Metabacillus sp. B2-18: one gene and its partner. The protein of the gene in region 1 interacts with the protein of each later gene in a pairwise test. Links are inferred from orthologs where the notes say so. Each region holds a gene or a part of one and is shown on either strand. Other genes may lie near its edges.

Region 1 (11,537 bases):
GGAAAAAGAGCATATCAATTTTATCGAATTTCTTAAAGTTGGTTTTCCAATCGTTATTATCTCACTTGGTATCTCCTCTGTTTACGTTTATTTTCGATATCTTCTAAACTTTACGATGTAGATGAAATGTTTACATAAAAGTTAAGTTATCGTTCAAAATAAGTGTTAAGCAATTAGATAAAAGGAGGCCATGAAAAGTGGAATTTTACATAACGATCTTGGCTCGCACCCTATTTCTTTACTTTCTCATTGTTCTTATTTTTAGGCTTATGGGAAAGAGAGAAATTGGTGAGTTGAGCATATTGGACTTAGTGGTCTTTATCATGATTGCAGAAATGGCAGTAACAGCAATTGAGGCCCCAAGTGACCCATTAATAAATACAGTTATTCCTATGCTGATTCTAATGATCATTCAGATTTCATTAGCATATTTATCTCTCAAAAATCAAAAAATCAGGCATATTTTAGACGGAAAGCCGACAATTATTATTAATCGTGGAAAAGTAGATGAACAAGCCATGAGAACACAAAGATATAACTTTGATGATTTGATGACACAGCTACGTGATAAAAACATCAACAATGTTGCAGATGTTGAATTTGCTATCTTGGAGCCGACAGGGAAACTTTCAGTCATTGAAAGACAGAAAAAAAATAAAAAGCAGCCAGAGCTTCAGCTTCCTCTAATTGTTGATGGAAACATTCAAGATGAGAATTTGCTCACGATTAACAAAAACAACTTATGGTTAAGACAGCAACTTCGGAAGCTTGGATATAAAGATACAAAGCAAATTTCGTTATGCACATATGGAAAAGGCATTTTCTTCATTGATTTGAAGGACGAAGATAAAAACTAATGTTGGTGGAGGTCGCATTGACTTTCACCTTTTTTTATGTAAAGGCTGTTTTCGCATAGATTGTTGCTTTCTTGACCATACTGTTAAAGGCTTGGTATAATGCTATTTCAAGGAGGCGTTCGGTATGTGGTTGGATGTGTATGAAAATGCAAATGAGCTTACAACAGAAGAACAGTTAGAGTTATTTAATGCTCTTAAAAGAGACCTTTTTCCAGATGAACCAGATAAGATTACCAAACTACTGAAACAAATTCGTGAAACTCGTTTTAACAGTGGTATGGCTTGTGTTCATTGTGGAAGCACATCTGTAAAGCGTAATGGTAAATACAAGACTCGCCAACGCTATCTTTGTAAGGACTGTAATAAAACATTTAACGATATGACTAATACACCATTCTCTGGTTCTCGCTATCCTGATAAATGGGTGAAATATATGGAGATGATGGTCGAAGGATATACACTACCTAAAATCGCTAAATGGCTTAGAATACACATCTCAACGGCTTTCTATTGGAGGCATAAAATACTGAATGCTCTGCGTTCGTTAGATTTTGCACAACTACAAGGTATCGTTGAAAGTGACGAGACCTTCTTTCGTGAGTCAATGAAAGGTCGTGAAGTTACCCATCGTAAACCTAAGAAAAGGAAGACTCCAGACGAAAAGAGAGGGATTTCTGACTTAAAAATTGCCGTTGTTGTAGCACAAGACCGAAATAACAACATTATTGCTTTGAAAGCTGGAACAGGTCGTGTTAAAGCAGATGAAATTGATACTGCCATCGGTAAATATATAGACCCCAAATCTTTACTTTGCACTGATACAGCGACTAACTATAAGAAATTCGCAAAAATGAAGGGATTAAAGCACGAACCTATCAATGACCGACAGAAACAACGAGTAAAGAAGGGAATTTATCATATTCAAAATGTAAATAGTTTTCATAGCCGCTTAAAGACTTGGATGCGAAGATTTCAAGGTGTGGCAACAAAGTATCTTGACAACTACCTTTATTGGTTCAGATGGCTTGAAATAGACAAGCATTTATCCTTTGAAAAACAAGTGGAGCAAATGCTTATTTCAGCGTGTCAAAAATCGAATAACACAACAGTTGAAATGCTAAAATGTGCATAAGAAAAGACCTCAAGCAAGAGGTCTCATTAAATTTCTATTCTATTAACTCAATTAACTTATCAGTCATTTCTTCTGAAACAGTATAGATTGTATGAGTGTCGTCTGTTTTCATTAAGGTGCTTTTTTGTCCTTTTTCACCTATCCATAAATGATAACTTTGCTTATTTTCATTTATGTAGATGACATCCAAATAATATTCAGGATTAGCCATATTCGCTATCCCGTCTTCTTTTACAGCACTTGAAATAATACTTTTAAATGTTTCGACATCTTTATCTTCTTCGAAAACAGTTGGACTGACTCCTTTTGACTTAGAAATACTAATCTTTGTAATTTCCGCATCACCTTCTGATTGTAATTCAGCGTTGGTATTTGCCGCATCCGTAGTAGTGCTATCTTCCGATTGGCAACCAAAAAGAATAGCGGACAACAAAGTTAAAGATAAAAGCAGAGTAATTTTTCTCATATATTATAAACCTCCAATCGTCTTGTTCTAATATTCAAATTAGACGAATAAAACCCTCTTGAAGTTGCACTCTATTTTATTTTATCAGAAAATTGTTACCTATCAACTTTTATCAAAAAACAACAAACTTTACGAAAACAGCCTATGTAAAAAAAGCAATTGAGCATTACTCAATTGCACGAATAGAAAAAATATTTTTATTTTGCTGGTATTAATCGAGCAAGAAAATGACCTACAAAAGGAATGCGTTGTATTTCGTCTTTTTCTACAAGTTTTAACACTAAAAGTAAGAAGCAATAAATGAGTGATGTAACGGTTAAAGATGTAATTAACCTTAAAATGATCGGGAATTCCGTTACGACATTTTCATAGAACAAATATCCTGTCACACCGGCTATGACCATTGTCATTCCACTTTTAATATAGTCTCTTATATGAATCGTAAACGGAACAACTTTTATAACTGTTGCAAAATGTAAAAGAGTAACAAGCATAATACCTATGACAATAGCCAAAGCAGCACCCATAATACCGAGTGACGGTCTTGTTGCTAATACGAAGATAAGAGCTGTTTTGACAGCTGAACCTATTAAACTATTAATCATAGCAGCTTTTGCTAAGTCTAAAGCTTGTAGCACAGCCTGTAAAGGTCCCTGGAAATAATGAAAAATAAAAAATGGTGCCATCACTTGAACGAAAATGGCAGATTTGCTACTACCATACATGATGCTCATTAAAGGTTCCGAAAAAACATATAACACAACACATGCCAGCCCACCACTTACAAGTGAGAGTCTTAAAGCTTGCTGCAAGCGATGTTCAACGAGCTTTAGCTGATTATTAGCCATTGCCTCACTTATTGCAGGAACAAGGGAGGTAGATAAAGAATATGTAATGAATGAAGGCAGCATCAATAAGGGTATTGCATATCCTGTAAGACCTCCATATTGTTTTGTAGCAACAGCTGTGGCAACTCCTGCTATAGCAAGGCTGTTTGCAACAACTATTGGTTCAAAGAACCATGAAAGTGATCCGATAAATCGACTTCCTGTAGTTGGGAGTGCGATACCCATTAATTGATTAAATGTTTCTTTTCCATTCTGAACAGATTTAAAGAATTTTCTTCGAATTCTTATTTTCTTTTTCACTTTAAACATGGCTGCCAAGTAGATAAGTGAAACCAATTCTCCAACAACAGCTGAAATCATTGCGCCAGCTGCGGCAAATTCAATTCCGTATGGTAAAAAGGCACTTGTACATATTGCAACCAACGAAATACGAACAACTTGCTCTAACACTTGGGAAATGGCAGCAGGTCGCATATTTTGCCGTCCTTGAAAGTAGCCGCGGATAACAGAAGAAATTGCCACGATTGGAACTACGGGAGCAATTGCCAGCAATGGCCAATATGTACGTCGATCTGTAAAAACATGCTCAGATAAAAATGGTGCGAGAAGCATCATAGTTGGTGTGAAAATGATACTTAGGGTTCCGGTTACTGATAACGAAACAACAAGTATTTTCTTTACCTTACGAGAATCACCTTTTGCTTCAGCTTCTGCAACAAGCTTTGAAATGGCAACAGGTAATCCAAGTTGTGTAATGGTAATCGCTAAAACAAGGGTTGGGACGGCCATGTTATATAAACCAACCCCTTCTTCTCCGATGAAACGGGCAACAACTATTCGGTTAATAAATCCTAATACACGGGTTATAAATCCTGCCAAGATTAATATGAGCGTTCCTTTTAGAAACGTTTGCTTTGACATTTCTCTCCCTGCCTTCTCAAATAACGTGGAATCATATACAATTACTATATGCGACTCAATAGGCCAAGCATGACAAGTTATATAGTATTGTGTGGTACTTCCTTAAAATAGCCCTTAAAATGTCTCGTAAAAGGAGTGTAATAATAATGAATAAGCAGCCAATTGATGAATTCCGTCATCATGTGAAACCTGCAATTAAGAGCAAATTAGAAGAATTTATGATTTTAGGCTATGAGGATGTTTCTGAAGAAAAGCTTTGGTCATTTCTAAAAACAAAAAAATGGAAAAAAACACCTGAACTTTATGTACATGAGGTTGTGCGTGATATTCTTTCATTAAAAGTTGGAGATTTTATGAACTATGCCACTGTTGAATCATTTAAAGGAGGAAATTGGTTCGAAAGTGACGAAGGTAAAGATTTGTTAAAAGGTTTGATTTAACATTGATTCTACATCTTTTAAAAGCGTATAATTTGATGGGGAATGTTAACCTTGTAAAATAAACAAAGCCTGCATCTTTAGTAAGTTATTATCGGCTTTATATCATTTCGTTTTGTGGAAATTAAGGAGGATACATAATGGTTAAGCGCGGACGCATAATTGCGTTTTTTCTACTTGTCCTAGTAGTAGGTAGTATTATTGGCCTGAATACAAATAGGGCAACAAGCAACATTATTTTGGGACTAGATTTGCAGGGGGGCTTCGAAATTCTATATGAAGTTGAACCAGCAAACGAAGGGGACGAAATTACAAGGGATGTGCTTGTAAGTACAGTTAATGCTCTGCAAAAGCGTGCAAATGTCCTTGGAGTAAGTGAACCGAATATTCAGATTGAAGGTGAAGATCGAATTCGTGTTCAACTTGCAGGTGTAAGTGATCAAAATAAAGCACGGGAAATTTTATCTACACAAGCTGAATTAACTTTCCGAGATCATGAAGACAAAGAAATGCTTAACGGCTCTGACTTAGTAGAAGGTGGAGCGAAGCAATCATTTGATGAGCAAGGAAAGCCTAATGTTGCGATTCAATTAAAAGATGCAACGAAGTTTAAAGAAGTAACAGAAGAAATTGTAGGAAATGCTCCTTATAATCAACTTGTTATTTGGCTTGATTATGAAGAGGGAGATTCATTCCAAGAAGAAGCAACTAAGCAAGATCCAAAATATCTTTCTGCACCAAATGTTGATCAAGTATTTAATCAAACAGATGTTACCATAACAGGGAACTTTACAATCCAAGAAGCACAAGATTTGGCGAATTTATTAAACGCAGGTTCTCTTCCCGTTAAGTTAACAGAGATGTATTCAACTTCCGTTGGAGCTCAGTTTGGTGAGCAGGCATTAGATCAAACAGTTCTGGCTGGAATTGTAGGAATAGCTATCATTTTCCTATTCATGTTATTCTTCTATCGTTTACCAGGTTTGATTGCAATAATTACTCTTTCAACGTATATATACTTAATTCTTCAAGTGTTCGATTGGATGAATGGTGTTTTAACTTTACCAGGTATTGCTGCACTTATTCTTGGTGTCGGTATGGCAGTTGATGCGAATATTATCACATATGAACGAATTAAAGAAGAATTAAAACTTGGGCGTACAGTTCGGTCTGCCTTTAAGGCTGGATCAAGACGATCGTTTGCAACGATTTTTGATGCGAATATTACAACCATTCTAGCAGGAGCTGTGCTCTTTTTCTTTGGGACAAGTTCTGTTAAAGGCTTTGCCACAATGTTAATCATTAGTATTATTGTAAGCTTCTTAACGGCTGTATTTTTATCAAGAATCTTGCTTGGACTTTTAGTAGAGAGCCGTTGGCTTGATAAGAAAAAAGGGTATTTCGGTGTGAAGAAGGAGCATATCATCAGTATTGAAGAAACAGATGATGATACGATTGCACCTACTCGTTTTGATAATGTTGATTTCTTAAAACATCGCAAGAAATTTTTTATGCTATCAACAATTCTTGTAATCGCTGGTATTGTCATATTAGTAGTATTCCGTTTGAATCTTGGTATAGACTTTGCAAGTGGTACACGTGTTGAGGTTCAAGCAGAAAAAAGTCTAACAACACAACAAGTAAATGATGAAATGGAAAAATTAGGTCTAGAAGCTGATGATATTGTCTTGGCTGGTAATAACAATGAAATTGCTGTTGCTAGATTTATCGGTGTTCTTGATCAACAAAAAATTGCGGAAGTAAAAAGTCATTTTCAAGAATTATATGGTATGGATCCAAATATAAGTACAGTTTCTCCTACTGTCGGAAAAGAGCTTGCAAGAAATGCAATGTATGGAATATTGATTGCTTCAATAGGAATTATCATATATGTAGCGATTCGATTTGAGTTTTATATGGCGCTCGCGTCGATCGTTGCCTTGCTTCATGACGCATTCTTTATCATTGCTTTCTTCAGCATTACCCGTTTAGAGGTTGACATTACCTTTATTGCAGCGGTGTTAACAATTGTTGGTTATTCCATTAATGATACAATTGTAACGTTCGACCGGATTAGAGAGCTATACAAGAAGAAAAAGGTTAAAACTGTTGAAGATTTACAGTTGATTGTAAATCGCAGTTTACAGCAAACCTTTACTAGATCTGTTAATACAGTATTGACTGTTGTTATTGCTGTTATAGCGCTAATGATCTTTGGTAGTGCTTCAATTACGAATTTCTCGATTGCTTTACTAGTTGGATTGGTTTCGGGCACCTATTCTTCATTATTTATTGCTGCTCAGCTATGGCTAATTTGGAAAGGAAAGCAATTAACTAAAAAGAAGGATGTTCCTTCTCAAGTAAGTGACGAACCACAAGTATAAAATTAAGGGTTATCCCTCTCTAATTTGTTATTATTTAAAGTAACCACATGTGTTTACGAAATAATACAATGAGATGGGATAACCCTCATTTATTGTAAGCAGTTGGTTAAACTATAGGTACGAGCAAAAGAGGTGAAGATATGGGGAAAAATGATCGATTTAAGCAAGCTGAGTTTGCTGCCATGATTGGAGTAGTTGGAAATATTGTACTTGCAATTGTGAAAGGGGCAGTTGGTGTTATTGCAGAAAGTCGTGCATTAGTAGCAGATGCTGTTCACTCGGCATCAGATGTAGCAGGGTCATTAGCCGTTTTCATAGGTGTACGTGCTGCAAAACAGCCCCCTGATGAAGATCATCCTTATGGACATGGAAAAGCAGAGTCAATTGCTGCCATTATTGTAGCTGTTCTTTTGTTTTTAGTAGGACTTGAAATTGGTAAATCTTCCTTCGAGTCTTTTTTTGAGGAAATTGAAGCACCGAAGCCACTTGCAATATATGCAGTCATATTGTCAATCGTCGTTAAAGAATGGATGTTTCGATATAAGTTTAGATTGGGTAAAAGAATAAAAAGTGATGCTATCATTGTAAATGCTTATGAGCATCGCTCAGATGTTTATTCTTCCATAGCTGCTTTGGCTGGTATTGGTGCCGCGATAATTGGTCAAAAGATGGGAATAGACTGGCTTGTTTATGCAGATCCTGTTGCAGGACTATTTGTAGCTATATTGGTTATAAAGATGGCCTGGAAGCTTGGTGCTGAATCAATCCATACAACACTTGATCATGTTTTGCATGATGAAGATGTTGTTGATCTTAAGGATACAGTGAGTAAAATAAGTGAGGTTAAAAAAATTGATGAGTTGCATGCCAGAGAACATGGACATTATGTTATCGTAGATATTAAAGTTTCCGTTGACCCTCACATAACGGTTGAAGAAGGTCATAACATAGGGAAGCTTGTAAAAGAAAAGCTAATGAGTGAGCATGAACACGTACAAAATGTAATGGTACATATTAACCCTTACTCACCTTAGAAGAAGGGAGGAATACAAATGAAACGTCAATGGAGTTTAATTCTAGCCATTATTTTTGCCATCATTATTGCCATCTTTGCAGTTATAAATGTTGAGCCAGTTGAGGTTGATTATTTATTTGGAAAAGCAGAATGGCCCCTTGTACTAATTATTTTAGGTTCAGTTTTTATGGGAGGATTTATTATTGCATCTGCAGGAGTTGTTAGAATTTTAACAATCCACCGAAGATTGAAAGTTGCTGAAAAAGAAAATGCGAAATTAATAACGGAGCTAGAAACGTTAAAGGACGAAAAAGAAAAGAATGTAAAAGATCTTGATAACAAAAAGGAAGAAATGGATCATGAACCAACATCCGGTGCTTAGTAATCAAGCCTATTTACTTCTGGAATAATCCTTAAATTGAAACCCCTTGACCACTCTTGTATAATGGGATGGTTGAGGGGTGAAACTATGTTAAAGGCAAAAACAAGATGGATGGTTCAATCATCTGATGAAACCTTAATTGGGACACTAATTGATAACTTATCCATTACACCGTTAGTCGCATCTTTACTTGTAAATAGAGGCATACATTCAGTAGAAGAAGCACGTGAATTCTTGGAAATTGAAAAACAATCTTTTCATGATCCGTTTCTTCTAAAAGATATGGACAAGGCTGTCCACCGAATAAAAACGGCGATAGAACAAAATGAGCATATATTAGTTTATGGAGATTATGATGCTGATGGAGTAAGCAGTACAACTGTATTATTAACAGCTTTACGTACACTGGGTGCAAACGTAGATTTCTATATTCCAAATCGATTTACCGAGGGATATGGACCAAATGAAGCTGCTTTTAGACATGCACATGAAAAGGGTTTTTCTTTAATCATTACAGTTGATACAGGAATTGCAGCAGTTCATGAAGCTCAAGTGGCAAAAGAATTAGGGATAGACGTGATTATTACTGACCACCATGAGCCAGGTCCGATCCTTCCAGAAGCAATTGCGATTATCCATCCAAAACAACCAGGGTGTACCTATCCTTTTAAAGAGCTTGCTGGGGTTGGAGTTGCCTTTAAATTAAGTCATGCTCTGCTTGGTGACGTTCCAACTGATTTATTAGAAGTAGCAGCAATAGGAACAATTGCAGATTTAGTAGCACTTCATGATGAAAATAGATTAATAGCTAAAAAAGGTATAAATCAGTTAAAAACAACAAAACGTGTTGGACTAAAATCATTGTTGAAAATTGCCAATGTCAAGATGGATGAAATAAATGAGGATACGATAGGTTTTGCACTGGGGCCGCGAATTAATGCAGTTGGTCGTTTACAATCAGCTGACCCCGCAGTGGATCTTCTTCTTTCTGAAGATGAAGAGGAAGCTGCAGCTATTGCAGAGGAAATTGATTCTCTTAACAAAGAACGTCAGAAACTTGTTAGCACAATGACAGAAGAAGCAATTGAGGAGGTTGAAACTCGTTTTCCGATCGAGGATCATCCAGTTCTAGTTATTGCTAGAGAAGGCTGGAATCCAGGTGTGGTTGGTATAGTTGCATCAAGGCTTGTAGATCGTTTTTATCGTCCAACAATTGTTTTAAGCATTGATAGAGAAAAAGGAATTGCAAAAGGATCAGCTCGAAGTATCGTTGGCTTTGATTTGTTTGAAAATCTATCAACATGTCGCGATATTCTTCCTCATTTTGGTGGGCACCCAATGGCAGCAGGTATGACACTAAATCTGGATGATGTTGATTTACTAAGAGAAAGACTTGTTGAAAAGGCACAAAACATATTAACAGAAAATGATTTTATACCGGTAACAAAAGTGGATGTAAGCTGTAATTTAGAAGATATTTCAGTTAATTCAATAGAAGAAATGCAGCTTCTTTCACCCTTTGGAATGAACAATCCTAAACCTGTTATTCAAATTGAAAATGTTACATTAGCAAATGTTCGGAAAATTGGTGCTGAACAAAATCATCTAAAGTTGGTTTTTTCTCAAGAAGATTATCAGCTTGATTGCGTTGGGTTTGGTATGGGGTATATCCATGATGAACTTTCACCCTCTGTTACTTTATCAGCAATTGGGGAACTATCTATTAATGAGTGGAATAATCTTCGCAAACCACAAATCATGTTACAAGACATTAAGGTTGATGAGTGGCAGCTGTTTGATTTTAGAGGAACAAGAAATGTGGACAAGCTTGTAAGTTCAGTAGCAACTATAGATAAAAGTATAATTGTTACTTTTCAGGAAAAAACGCATGATTATGTGAAGAGTATAGGCTTCGAACAAAAAGCTATGTTTTTAAAAACAAAACAAGATGCCATAAATCTATCTGTTCAAAATAAACATGTTATTTTAATGGATATTCCATCATCACTAGATTCTTTTGATGCACTTTTTTCTGAAGGAAAGCCTGCAAGAATTTACTCGGTATTTCAACAAGATTCAGATCACTTTTTTTCAACGATTCCGACAAGAGAACACTTTAAATGGTATTATGGATTTCTTTTAAAGAAAGGCTCTTTTAAGCTTCAAGAGCAAGGTGAACAACTAGCTGCTCATAAGGGTTGGACAAAAGAAACAATTGAGTTCATGTCACAGGTGTTTTTTGAACTAGAATTTGTTACAATAGAAAATGGTGTTATTTCGACAAATTCTTCAACTCGAAAACGAGATTTAACAGAATCGAAAACATATGCCCAAAAACAAATGAGAATAGAACTAGAAAAAACGTTATTATATACATCTTACATGCAGCTTAAGCAGTGGTTTGAAGAAAGATTTCCATTAGATGCGCCTGTAGGTGTATAAGGAGGACAAAGAAAAAATGGATTTAAAGCAATTCGTAACAGTCGTACCTGATTATCCGAAACCAGGAATTCAATTCAAGGATATTACAACATTAATGGATAATGGGGATGCGTATAGATATGCGACAGACCAAATTGTTGAATATGCTCGTGAAAAGCATATTGATCTTGTTGTTGGTCCTGAAGCACGTGGCTTTATTATTGGTTGCCCTGTTGCTTATTCACTAGGAGTAGGTTTTGCCCCTGTTCGTAAAGAGGGTAAATTACCTCGTGAAGTAGTTCGTGTTGAATATGGTCTTGAATATGGGAAAGATGTATTAACTATTCATAAAGATGCGATCAAGCCAGGACAACGTGTTTTAATTACAGATGATTTATTAGCAACAGGAGGAACAATTGAAGCGACCATTAAACTTGTTGAAGAGCTTGGTGGTATTGTTGCGGGGATTGCTTTTCTAATTGAGTTATCTTATTTAGATGGCCGTAAATTATTAGATGGCTATGATGTATTAACATTAATGAAATTTTAATGAACTAAAATAAATGATAGGGGATAAGAGTTAATAAGGTAACTCTGTCCCCTTTGTTCTTAAGAGCACTCTGAAGGGTGCTTTTTTTGCAAACTTTCTGTAAGATGGTCCTTATCATTCCTCA
Region 2 (11,385 bases), 1.4 Mb from region 1 along the record:
CTAGAGTAAAAACTCCTCACAAGTTTAATAAAAAAATGTAAAACATTAAAGGAGAGATTTATAATGGCAAATATTTTCACAAGATTAGCGGATACAATTTCAGCAGATTTACATGAGGCATTAGATCAAAAGGAACAAAAAAATCCAATCTCAATTTTAAACCACTACTTAAGACAATGTGAGCAGGAAACAGAAAAGGTTCGTAAGTTAGTTGAACGTCAGTATTTGTTAAAAGAAGAGTTTAACCGCGAGTACAATGAAGCAACACATCTAGCAGAAAAACGTAAGCATCAAGCTGAAATTGCCTCAAAGGCTGGAGAGGCTGAACTTTATGAATTTGCTTTAAAAGAGTATGCTCATTATGAAGAAAGAAGAGAGCGTTTAGATGCATCTCGTAAGCAAACAGCACAGCAGCTTGAAGAGCTTGAGCAAAAGTATGAGGAAATGAAACATAAATTAAAAGATATGCAGATTAAACGTATGGAGTTAATGGGAAGAGAAAATGTTGCCCGTGCTCACCACCGTATTAGCAAAGTATCTGATTCTGGCAGTTTTTCAACAAAAGCATTTGCAAGATTTGAAGAAATGGAAAGCTATCTAGATCGCCTCGAGCAGCAGGTAACAAAAGCTTATCACCGCAATACAATTGATGCTCGTATTGCACAATTAGAAAAACAATTAAAAACTGAACAAACAAATACAATCTCGTAAATCTTCATGGTATTCTTAAAAGGCGTAGGTCAAACTTGCGCCTTCTTTCATATGAAACGCGGCTGACATAAAAGTTTGTTACTATATTAATAGGGAGGAGGAAACCGCGTGTTAAGAAATATGAATTCTGATTATGTAAATTGGATTATTCTAATAGGAATTCTCCTCCTTCTTTTAGAAATATTATTTTTTAATGGTGGTTTAATCGTTACATTTTTGTTATCAATTGGATGCATTTTTTTAGGGCGTCGATGGCGACCGCGGTTTATAGGCAAGAGCCTCTATTGGATTGGTTGGATTTGGCTTGTTATTACCGTGCTGAATATGATGACATTTCGTTATTTTATTTGTGTGCTGCTCATTTATGCTGTTGTTCAATTTTTCCAAACACAGAAGGAGCCTAAACGAATAAAACCAAGTGTGAAGGAGCCTTCGGGCGAATCAGAAAAAAATGAACCGGCAAACGAACCAGTGACCCATCAGAAAAAAATCTTTGAAAATAAGTTCTTTACGAATCAAAAATCACCGGATATTGCATATGAATGGAATGATATCAATATTCAGGTGGGTGTTGGGAACACAGTCATTGATTTAAGTGATACGGTCTTACCAAATGAGGAAGCGATTATTTCGATACGCAGTTTAGTAGGAAATGTTCAAATTCTTGTTCCATATGAAGTGGAGGTTCATATTAACCATTCTGTTATGATTGGTGATGTGAGTGTTTTTCAAGATTTTAAGCAAAAGGTTGTGAATGAAACTCTTGTTTATGAAACACCGCAGTACAGACAAGGTGAACAAAGGGTGAAATTGATCACTTCAGCTATTTCAGGAAAGCTTGAGGTGAAAAGAATATGAATATGATACAGCGGCAAGTTTTGTTAGGTGCATTTTTTTCACTTATTCTATTCATTCTTCTTTCCCTCATGTTTTTTATGGCATTTCCCCTTCATAAATGGAGTGAACTATGGAATCAAAAAATCATGGATTTACCTTTTATTTATATTGTGCCAAGCATAAGTATAGTAGCAGGTGTACTCTTTGGTTTGTTTTCCGGTCTTTATTGGAAAAAACAGCTCAGTACAATTGAACAAACAATTCAGGAGCTTGATAAGGGACGGACGATCTCTACTGAACAACCTTGTTTGCCAGAAGTACAAGATATTCAAAAGAAGGTTGAAAAGATTCAGAAGCAAATTCAGGAACAAACAAAGCTCTCGCAAAAGCTAGCAACAGAAAAAGCAGAAGACCAAGAAAAGAGAATACAAGAATTAGTTTCACAGGAAAGAAATCGATTGGCTCGTGAGCTTCATGATTCTGTCAGTCAACAGCTTTTTGCAGCATCAATGATGATGTCAGCTATTACCGAGAGTAGAGAAGAATGGGATGATGGTGAGTCGAAACAGTTAAGGCTAATTGAGGCAACGATTCACCAATCACAGCTTGAAATGAGAGCGTTGCTATTACATTTACGACCAGCGGCATTAAAAGGTAAATCCCTTCAAGAAGGAATTCAAGAGCTTTTGGTAGAACTAATGCAAAAGGTGACAATGAATATAAAATGGAAAGTAGAACCGATCCCATTAGACAAAGGTGTAGAGGACCATTTATTTCGTATTCTTCAAGAGTCTGTTTCCAATACACTTCGTCATGCAAAGGCAACAAGTTTGGACGTGTTGTTGATAGAACGCGATTCCTTTGTGATCATGCGTGTGACAGATGATGGCATTGGGTTTGAGCTTGAAGAAGGTAAAACAGGTTCATACGGTTTACAAAACATGCATGAGCGTGCTGTTGAAATAGGTGGTTCAATGAAAATTGTCAGCCTGAAAAATAAAGGGACACGGTTAGAGGTTAAGGTTCCTGTCCTAGCAGGAGAGAGTGAAAACAATGATTAAAGTAGTATTTGTTGATGATCATGAAATGGTACGAATCGGTGTTTCATCCTATTTATCTGCCCAGCCTGACATTGAGGTAATTGGTGAAGCAGATAACGGAAAAAAAGGTGTAGAGCTATGTCTTGACCTTCGCCCGGATGTCATTTTAATGGATTTGGTTATGAAGGAAATGGACGGAATTGAGGCAACAAAGAGAATCGTCGATGCCTGGCCTGAGGCTAAAATTATCATTGTGACAAGCTTCCTAGATGATGAGAAGGTATATCCGGCACTGGAAGCGGGGGCAACAAGCTATTTGCTAAAAACGTCAAAAGCAAGTGAGATCGCCAATGCTGTCCGCGCCACGTTTCACGGTCAATCGATTTTAGAGCCTGAGGTCACAGGTAAAATGATGATGAAGATGAGACAACGAGAAACAACACACCTCCATGATCAACTCACTTCAAGGGAAATGGAAATTTTATTGCTGATGGCACAAGGAAAAACCAATCAAGAAATTGCAGATGAATTGTTTATTGCCTTAAAAACAGCCAAAACCCATGTTAGCAACATCTTAAGTAAGCTGGATGTTCAAGATCGAACACAGGCTGTTATTTATGCCTTTAAGCATTCACTTGTAAAATAAATCAGACAACAGATTAGGGAGAGACATAAGAAGATGCATAGAAATGAAGAATTATATCACTACCTAGTTAAGAACTCATGGCAAATGTCAGAAGACTGGTATAATATGGTTGACGACAATGACCCAAACTCAGTCTATTCAACGGAAGATCAAGCAATCATTCAAACATTAAAAGAACAAAATCAGGATTACCTTATCCACCTACATAGACTTTTCATAGAAGAAGAAGGAAAGTTTGTAAGTGAATTTAGAGCATGGTCAGAGGAACTAGCCCAGGATCAAAAGCATTTAGACACACCTGTTCATTATGTTGTAAGGGAATTTTTAAGAACACAGGATGTTTATCTTAAATATATCAAAAGCTTTTATAAAGAGAATATTGATACAGTTTCTGTTGATCAATTATTTTCATGGTTAGATGTAGTTAAAAAAGTCATCAATCTATCCGTTTATATTTACATTGATGCAGCCCATAAGAACACAATGAAACAAATTGCGGCACAAAAGGAAATGATTAATGAATTAAGTTCACCAGTCATTCTTCTGCAAAATAAAACAGCCCTTCTTCCACTTATTGGTGATATTGATACAGCCAGAGCAAAATTAATTTTAGAAAACACATTAACACAATGTGCAAATCTTGAAGTAGAACATTTATGTATTGACCTGTCTGGTGTTGCCATCATTGATACAATGGTTGCTCATGAAATTTTCCACTTAATCAAGGCATTAAAGCTTTTAGGTGTTAGATCAACATTATCAGGTATTCGCCCTGAAATTGCTCAAACAGCCATACAACTTGGCCTTGATTTTGAAGAAATTAACACAACCGCCTCATTAGCAAATGCATTAGGACAAATTTAAGATAAGTGTTTAAAAGCCCTATCTGTTTTGAGATAGGGCTTTTAAACTTACTATATGTTGTTATGAAGCTGTTCGGTGTCCGCCTCGCATTTTTCTCATTACAAAGCTTACAACGAACACAAGAATAATCGAACCAATTAAAGCTGGGACAATATAGAATCCACCCATTTCTGGCCCCCACTGACCAAATAGAAGAGAGCCTAACCAAGCTCCAATAAATCCTGCGATAATGTTACCAAAGATTCCTCCTGGAAGATCACGTCCTGCAATTAATCCAGCTAACCAGCCGATAACTCCGCCTATAATTAAAGCCCAAATAAAACCCATTCTTCTCTCCTCCTTTAGTTTTGTATCCCCCGTCTTGGAATTTATATTCCCCCTTGTCCATTATTATAAACGCATTAATTTCTTCCAGGAGGGACAGGCACCTCGTCCCAGTCTGGGACAAGGTGCCTGTCCCTCCGCCTCAGCAAACAAATTAGATTTACGAAACAATAACATCTATAATAGAAGCAGAATGTAAGTTGTGAAAGGATGTTTCTATGAGTAAAACAGTCGTTCTAGCTGAAAAGCCTTCTGTTGGAAGAGATTTAGCTAGAGTGTTAAATTGTCATAAAAAAGGTAATGGTTTTCTTGAGGGAGATCAATATATCGTTACTTGGGCATTGGGTCATCTTGTTACATTAGCTGATCCAGAAAGCTATGGTGATCAATATAAATCATGGCGCTTGGAAGATTTACCAATGCTTCCGGCTCCATTAAAGCTAGTTGTGATTAAAAAAACAGGCAAGCAATTTCAGTCTGTAAAAACCCAATTATTACGTAAAGATGTTCGTGACATCATCATTGCAACTGATGCTGGACGTGAGGGTGAGCTTGTTGCCCGCTGGATTTTAGAAAAAGCCCGCGTTAATAAGCCGATTAAAAGACTTTGGATTTCATCTGTGACTGATAAAGCAATAAAAGAAGGCTTTCGTAAGCTAAAGAATGGGAAAGAATATGAAAACTTATATGCTTCTGCCGTTGCTAGAGCAGAGGCAGACTGGATTGTTGGCTTAAACGCAACACGTGCTTTAACAACAAAATACAATGCTCAGCTATCTTCAGGGCGTGTGCAAACACCAACATTAGCGATGATTGCCGGGCGCGAGGAAGAAATTCGCAGCTTCAAGCCTAAAAAATACTACGGAATCAAAGCTGTAGCAGAAAATAGCTTAAGATTTGCTTGGCAGGACGAAAAAACAAAAGATACAAAAACGTTTAACGAAGCAGCAATTGATGGAAAGCTCGCTGGGTTAAAAGGAAAAGACGCGAAGGTAGTAAACGTCAAAACAACACCGAAAAAATCATACTCACCAGCTCTTTACGACTTAACTGAACTTCAACGTGATGCAAATAAACGCTTTGGCTACTCAGCAAAAGAAACTCTTTCGATTATGCAAAAGCTTTATGAGCAGCATAAAGTGCTAACATATCCACGAACAGATTCTCGCTATATAACTAGTGATATCGTTCCAACTTTAAAGGATCGACTAGAAGCTTGCAGAATGAAGCCATATGCTTCTATCATCGGCAAAATTTTAAGTAAACCAATCAAAGCGAATAAATCTTTTGTTGATGACCAAAAGGTATCAGATCACCATGCGATTATCCCAACAGAAGAATCAGTACCACTAAGTGCTTTATCCGATAAAGAACGCAAAATCTATGATTTAGTTATTCAACGATTTTTAGCCGTTTTACTTCCTGCTTATCAATATGAACAAACAGTTGTAACTGCCAAAATAGGTGAAGAGCTTTTTACTGCAAAAGGTAAACGTGTAGTATCTGCAGGCTGGAAGGAAGTTTATACAGATTTTGTTGATGAAGACAGTGAAGATGACCAAACATTACCGGCACTATCTGAAGGGGCCACACTAAAGATTCAGTCAGTATCAAAAACTACTGGCGAAACAAAGCCACCTGCTCGATTTAATGAGGCGACACTTCTTTCAGCTATGGAAAACCCTACGAAATATATGGCAGGAGAAAGCAAGGATCTTATTCAAACAATCGGTGAAACAGGTGGACTCGGTACAGTTGCAACGAGAGCGGATATTATTGAAAAACTATATAGCAGCTTTTTAATAGAGAAAAAAGGCAAAGATCTTTTCATAACGTCAAAAGGAAAGCAATTGCTGAACCTTGTTCCTGAAGATCTAAAATCACCTGTGTTAACAGCTGAATGGGAACAAAAGCTGACTAAAATTTCAAAAGGAAGCTTACCAAAACAGGCTTTCTTAGATGAGATGAAGAAATACGCAAAAGAGGTTGTAACTGAAATTAAAAACAGCAAACAAACCTTTAAGCATGATAACTTAACAGGAAGCAAATGTCCGGACTGTGGCAAGCTCATGCTAGAAGTGAACGGTAAAAAAGGTAAAATGCTTGTTTGTCAGGACCGCGAATGTGGCCACAAAAAAGGCATATCAAAGGTAACGAACGCACGCTGTCCAAACTGTCACAAAAAGCTTGAACTGCGCGGACAGGGTGAAGGTCAAATGTTTGCTTGTAAATGCGGACACCGTGAAAAAATGTCTACATTCCAAGAAAGACGGAAAAAGAACCAAAACAGCAAAGTTTCAAAACGCGAAGTTGCTAATTATATGAAAAAGCAAGATGATAACTTTTCAAATAATGCTTTGGCAGATGCTTTAGCAAAGCTTAATTTAAAGGAGTAGCAAAATGAGTCGCAAAATTGGACATCTCACAATCCTTGTTTCAGATTATGATGAAGCCATTGATTATTATATTAATAAGCTCGGGTTTGTTTTGCTTACTGACAACTCATTTGGAGAAGGCATGCGCTGGGTAACAGTTGCTCCTTCTCGAGAATGCGGAACGGCAATTGTATTTGTAGAAGCCGATAATGATGAGAAAAAGGCACGTGTAGGTTCACAAGCTGCGGATCATGTATTTTTGGTGATTGAAACAGATGACTGTTTGCGTGAATATCATATAATGAAAGAAAAAGGGGTGCGCTTTTTAGGTGAACCCCAAGAAATGCCATGGGGAACAGAGGTTGTGTTTGAAGATCTCTATGGAAACCGTTTTGACCTGCTGCAGGTGAAAAGTTACTAAGATTTTAAGATAAGGAAGATATAACGTGCCAATCATAAAGACAGATATGTTTATTTATGCCCCTCGTGACATTTGCTTTGATGTTGCGCGAGATATTGATATTCATACCCAATCCACAAGTCAAACAAATGAACGTGCGATTGGTGGTGTAACAAGTGGCTTAATCGAGTTAAACGAAACGGTCACATGGGAAGCCGTCCACTTTGGAATCAAACAAAACCTAACTGTTCGGATTACGGAATTTGATTTCCCAAACCGATTCGTCGACGAAATGGAAAAAGGAGCCTTCAAACGCTTCTACCACGTCCACGAATTCATCGAAAAACCAAACGGCACACTCATGCTCGACACATTCGACTACACCTCTCCATTTGGATTCATAGGAAAAATCGCGGACCGACTGTTTTTGGAGCAGTACATGAGGGAGTTTTTGATAACGAGGAATCGGTATATAAAAAAAGTTGCTGAAGAGAGAGTTGGATGAGGTGCCTGTCACTTCCCGAAGTTTGTCGGAATTTGTAATAGGAATCCCAAAAAGAAGGGCCGCTGTTTGCGGCCTTTTTCTATGTTAGGAAGAGTCCTGTTGGGCGGGGCAAAAATTTGATGTGTCATCTACTGGATCAACCAGAGACAGAATCTATAACCAGGATATTAAAAACAATTCATTTCCCATCCCCCACCATTACAAGCACACCATCCCATGTAAGTAGAAATTTTTCCATAAAAGTGAACAATTTATGATCAATATATTACGAAAAAGTGACTAATAGTTGAACGATATATGACACATGAATTTACCAATAAACTTATCAGTGAACGTCTGATATGATGTGATTAACGATCTTGTGTGATCTTTCACACTGATCTTGTGCATGTTTTCACAAAGTGTTGTCGGGGTATCTAACCCTGATGATGTAGGTATAGAAAGAAGAAGCTTATGTGAAGGAAAGAAAGGAGTACTTATATGAAATTAAAATGGACTTTGTTCACAGTTATGGTTTCCATTGCCGCATTGTTATCAGGATGTGAGCCGTTACTGGTTTTAGATCCTAAAGGGCCACAGGCAGAAAGACTAGCAAGTGACATCTTATTATCTATGGGAATTATGTTGTTTATCGTTCTTGTTGTTCTTGGACTATTAGCTTATATGTTAGTGAAATATCGTGCTTCTAACATGCCTGATGATTATGAGCCGCCACACATTCATGGAAATGTATGGGTTGAAGCAATTTGTGTAGGGGTACCAATTATTATTGTTGCTTATCTTTCTTTTGTGTCAGTGCAAAGTAACTATATTGTTGAAGCACAGCCTGAAGGATATGAAGATAAAGAGCCTTTAGTTGTTTATGCGTCATCTTCTAACTGGAAATGGCATTTTAGTTATCCAGAAGAAAATATTGAAACGGTGAACTATTTATATGTACCAACAGATCGTCCGCTTGAATTTAAATTATATTCACATGGACCAATTACAAGTTTCTGGATTCCACAGCTTGGTGGACAAAAGTATGCAATGAATGATCACATTACAACACTTCATCTTGCAGCAGATCATGCTGGTGAATTTTTAGGAAGAAACTCAAACTTTAGTGGTGAAGGATTTGCTGATAACACGTTTAACGTAACAGCTATGTCTCAAACTGAATTTGATGAGTGGGTGGACGAAGTAAAAGAAACAGCTGAACCACTTACTGAAACAGAATTTGAAGAGTTATTAGAGCCAGGTCATCTTGGTCAATTAACATATACGGGAACTCATTTAGAGTTTGCTCCACCAAATCACGGTCATCACAGTGAAGAAGGTTCAGAGTCTGAACATGAAGGACATGAAGCAGAAACAACTAAAACTGACTCACACGAAGAGGACCATTCAGAACACAGTAATCATTAATCTTTAAAAGATATCGGATCTTTAAAATAAATTCACTTCCGAAAGGAGTCACAAACGTATGGATTTCTTTGATCGTTTTGCCGTACCTCATCCAAGCTTTGCAATCTATGCTTCGATGGTAGCCATTGGTTTAACTACGATTGCTATCATTGCTGGATTAACGTACTTTAAAAAATGGGGTTATTTATGGCGTGAATGGATAACAACAGTTGACCATAAACGTATCGGTATTATGTATTTAATTTCCGCGTTAGTTATGTTATTCCGTGGTGGTGTGGACGGAATTATGCTTCGTGCACAGCTAGCGGTTCCTGATAATACGTTACTCGATTCACAGCATTATAATGAGATCTTCACAACACACGGGGTTGTTATGATTCTATTCATGGCGATGCCATTTATCATGTTCTTCATGAACTTGGTTGTTCCACTGCAAATTGGAGCACGTGATGTTGCATTCCCACGTCTTAATGCTTTAAGCTTCTGGTTATTCTTTATGGGAGCTATGTTATTTAATATTTCATTCGTTGTTGGTGGATCACCTGACGCAGGGTGGACTTCATATTTCCCACTAGCAAGTGAAGAGTTTAGTAAATCTGTAGGTACGAACTATTATATGATCGCGATACAGATTGCAGGGATAGGAACCCTGATGACGGGTATTAACTTTATCACGACGATTATGAAAATGAGAGCACCTGGTATGACATTAATGAAAATGCCAATGTTCACATGGTCAGCTCTTATTGCAAACTTAATCATTGTTTTCGCATTCCCCGTGTTAACTGTAGCACTTGCAATGGGTACAATGGATCGTTTATTTGGAACACATTTCTTTACACTTGATAACGGTGGTATGGATATGCTTTGGGCCAACTTGTTCTGGGTTTGGGGACATCCTGAAGTGTATATCTTGATTTTACCGGCATTTGGTCTTTACAGTGAGATTATCTCTACATTCTCAGGACGTAACCTATATGGCTATAAATCAATGGTTTGGTCTATGGTATTAATTTCACTATTATCTTTCTTAGTATGGGCGCATCACTTCTTTACAATGGGTCAAGGTGCCTTTACAAACAGCATTTTCTCTATTACAACGATGATCATTGCTGTGCCAACTGGTGTTAAAATCTTTAACTGGCTGCTTACGCTCAGAAAAGGTAAAATTCGTATGACAACACCAATGCTTTATTCAATGCTTTTCATTCCACTATTCACATTAGGTGGAGTAACTGGGGTTATGCTTGCGATGTCTGCAGCTGACTATCAGTATCATAATACAATGTTCTTAGTTGCTCACTTCCACAATGTTATTATTCCAGGTGTAGTTTTTGCTATGCTTGCAGGATTAACTTACTATTGGCCAAAAATGTTTGGTTTTATGTTGAACGAAAGACTGGGGAAATGGACAGCATGGTTGCTTTCAATCGGATTTGTTCTAGCATTTATCCCAATGTATATTACAGGTTTAGATGGTCAAGTACGTCGTAGCTTCACGTATTCAGAATCTACTGGATTTGGACCACTTAACATGGTTTCATTTGTGGGTGCCGGGATTATGGCAATTGGTTTTGTGTTAATCGTTTATAACATTTACTACAGCATTCGTTATGCATCTAGAGATATTAGTGCAGATCCATGGGATGCACGCACACTAGAGTGGGCTACACACACTCCAGTTCCAGAATACAACTTCGCAATTGTTCCAGAAGTTACATCTAGCGAACCATTCTGGGATGCGAAAAAACATGATCACAAGCTATTTAAAGGTGAAATTGAAAAAATTCATATGCCGAATAACAGTGGAATGCCATTCCTAATGAGCTGTGTGTTCTTTGTATGGGGCTTCTCACTAATCTTTAGCCTATGGATTCCAGCAATTATTACTACAATCGGAATCTTTATCTTTATGACACTACGTTCTTTCGAAAAAGATCATGGTCGTTATATTCCTGTTAAAGAAATTGAAGAAACTGAATCAGAATTGCGAGGTGCTTAATGATGAAAATTGATAACTCGCTACCACTTGAATATGCTACAGAAGAAAATCGTTTAAAGATCTTTGGATTTTGGATTTTCCTAGGTGCGGAAATCATGCTTTTCGCAACACTTTTCGCTACCTATTTCACATTATATAATCGCACAGGAACAGGTCCTGATGGAGCCGAAATCTTCGTTATTACACCTGTTATCCTTGAAACATTCTTACTTTTAACAAGTAGTTTCACAATTGGTTTAGGTATTCATGCGATGCGTCTTGGTAGACAAAAAGC

Evidence for each region.
Region 2: the proteins of recJ (region 1) and LPC09_RS24810 interact in binary tests that used the Escherichia coli proteins (3 or more experiments, as listed by UniProt). The link is inferred for Metabacillus sp. B2-18 from one-to-one orthologs.

Annotation. Positions count from the first base shown.
Region 1 is NZ_CP088245.1:3,546,261-3,557,797, reverse strand. What follows is about bases 8,145-11,206. They hold recJ (single-stranded-DNA-specific exonuclease RecJ), read left to right. Parts: upstream 8,145-8,529; coding sequence 8,530-10,884; downstream 10,885-11,206. Other genes in these bases: LPC09_RS18080 (adenine phosphoribosyltransferase), read left to right, coding at 10,901-11,206; LPC09_RS18090 (LapA family protein), read left to right, coding at 8,145-8,442. Also shown: LPC09_RS18130 (ArsB/NhaD family transporter), read left to right, coding at 1-121; LPC09_RS18125 (DUF421 domain-containing protein), read left to right, coding at 198-857; LPC09_RS18120 (IS1595 family transposase), read left to right, coding at 982-1,989; LPC09_RS18115 (YhfM domain-containing protein), read right to left, coding at 2,024-2,455; spoVB (stage V sporulation protein B), read right to left, coding at 2,653-4,224; LPC09_RS18105 (post-transcriptional regulator), read left to right, coding at 4,371-4,664; protein translocase subunit SecDF, read left to right, coding at 4,802-7,045; LPC09_RS18095 (cation diffusion facilitator family transporter), read left to right, coding at 7,186-8,079; more of LPC09_RS18090, read left to right, coding at 8,098-8,144; more of LPC09_RS18080, read left to right, coding at 11,207-11,413. UniProt on the Escherichia coli protein: Single-stranded-DNA-specific exonuclease.
Region 2 is NZ_CP088245.1:4,963,656-4,975,040, reverse strand. What follows is about bases 4,320-7,229. They hold LPC09_RS24810 (DNA topoisomerase III), read left to right. Parts: upstream 4,320-4,640; coding sequence 4,641-6,818; downstream 6,819-7,229. Other genes in these bases: LPC09_RS24805 (VOC family protein), read left to right, coding at 6,823-7,218; LPC09_RS24815 (GlsB/YeaQ/YmgE family stress response membrane protein), read right to left, coding at 4,320-4,425. In the rest of the region: LPC09_RS24840 (PspA/IM30 family protein), read left to right, coding at 64-711; cell wall-active antibiotics response protein LiaF, read left to right, coding at 820-1,569; LPC09_RS24830 (sensor histidine kinase), read left to right, coding at 1,566-2,609; LPC09_RS24825 (response regulator transcription factor), read left to right, coding at 2,602-3,234; LPC09_RS24820 (STAS domain-containing protein), read left to right, coding at 3,268-4,098; more of LPC09_RS24815, read right to left, coding at 4,159-4,319; LPC09_RS24800 (SRPBCC family protein), read left to right, coding at 7,244-7,702; qoxA (cytochrome aa3 quinol oxidase subunit II), read left to right, coding at 8,183-9,109; qoxB (cytochrome aa3 quinol oxidase subunit I), read left to right, coding at 9,168-11,111; qoxC (cytochrome aa3 quinol oxidase subunit III), read left to right, coding at 11,114-11,385.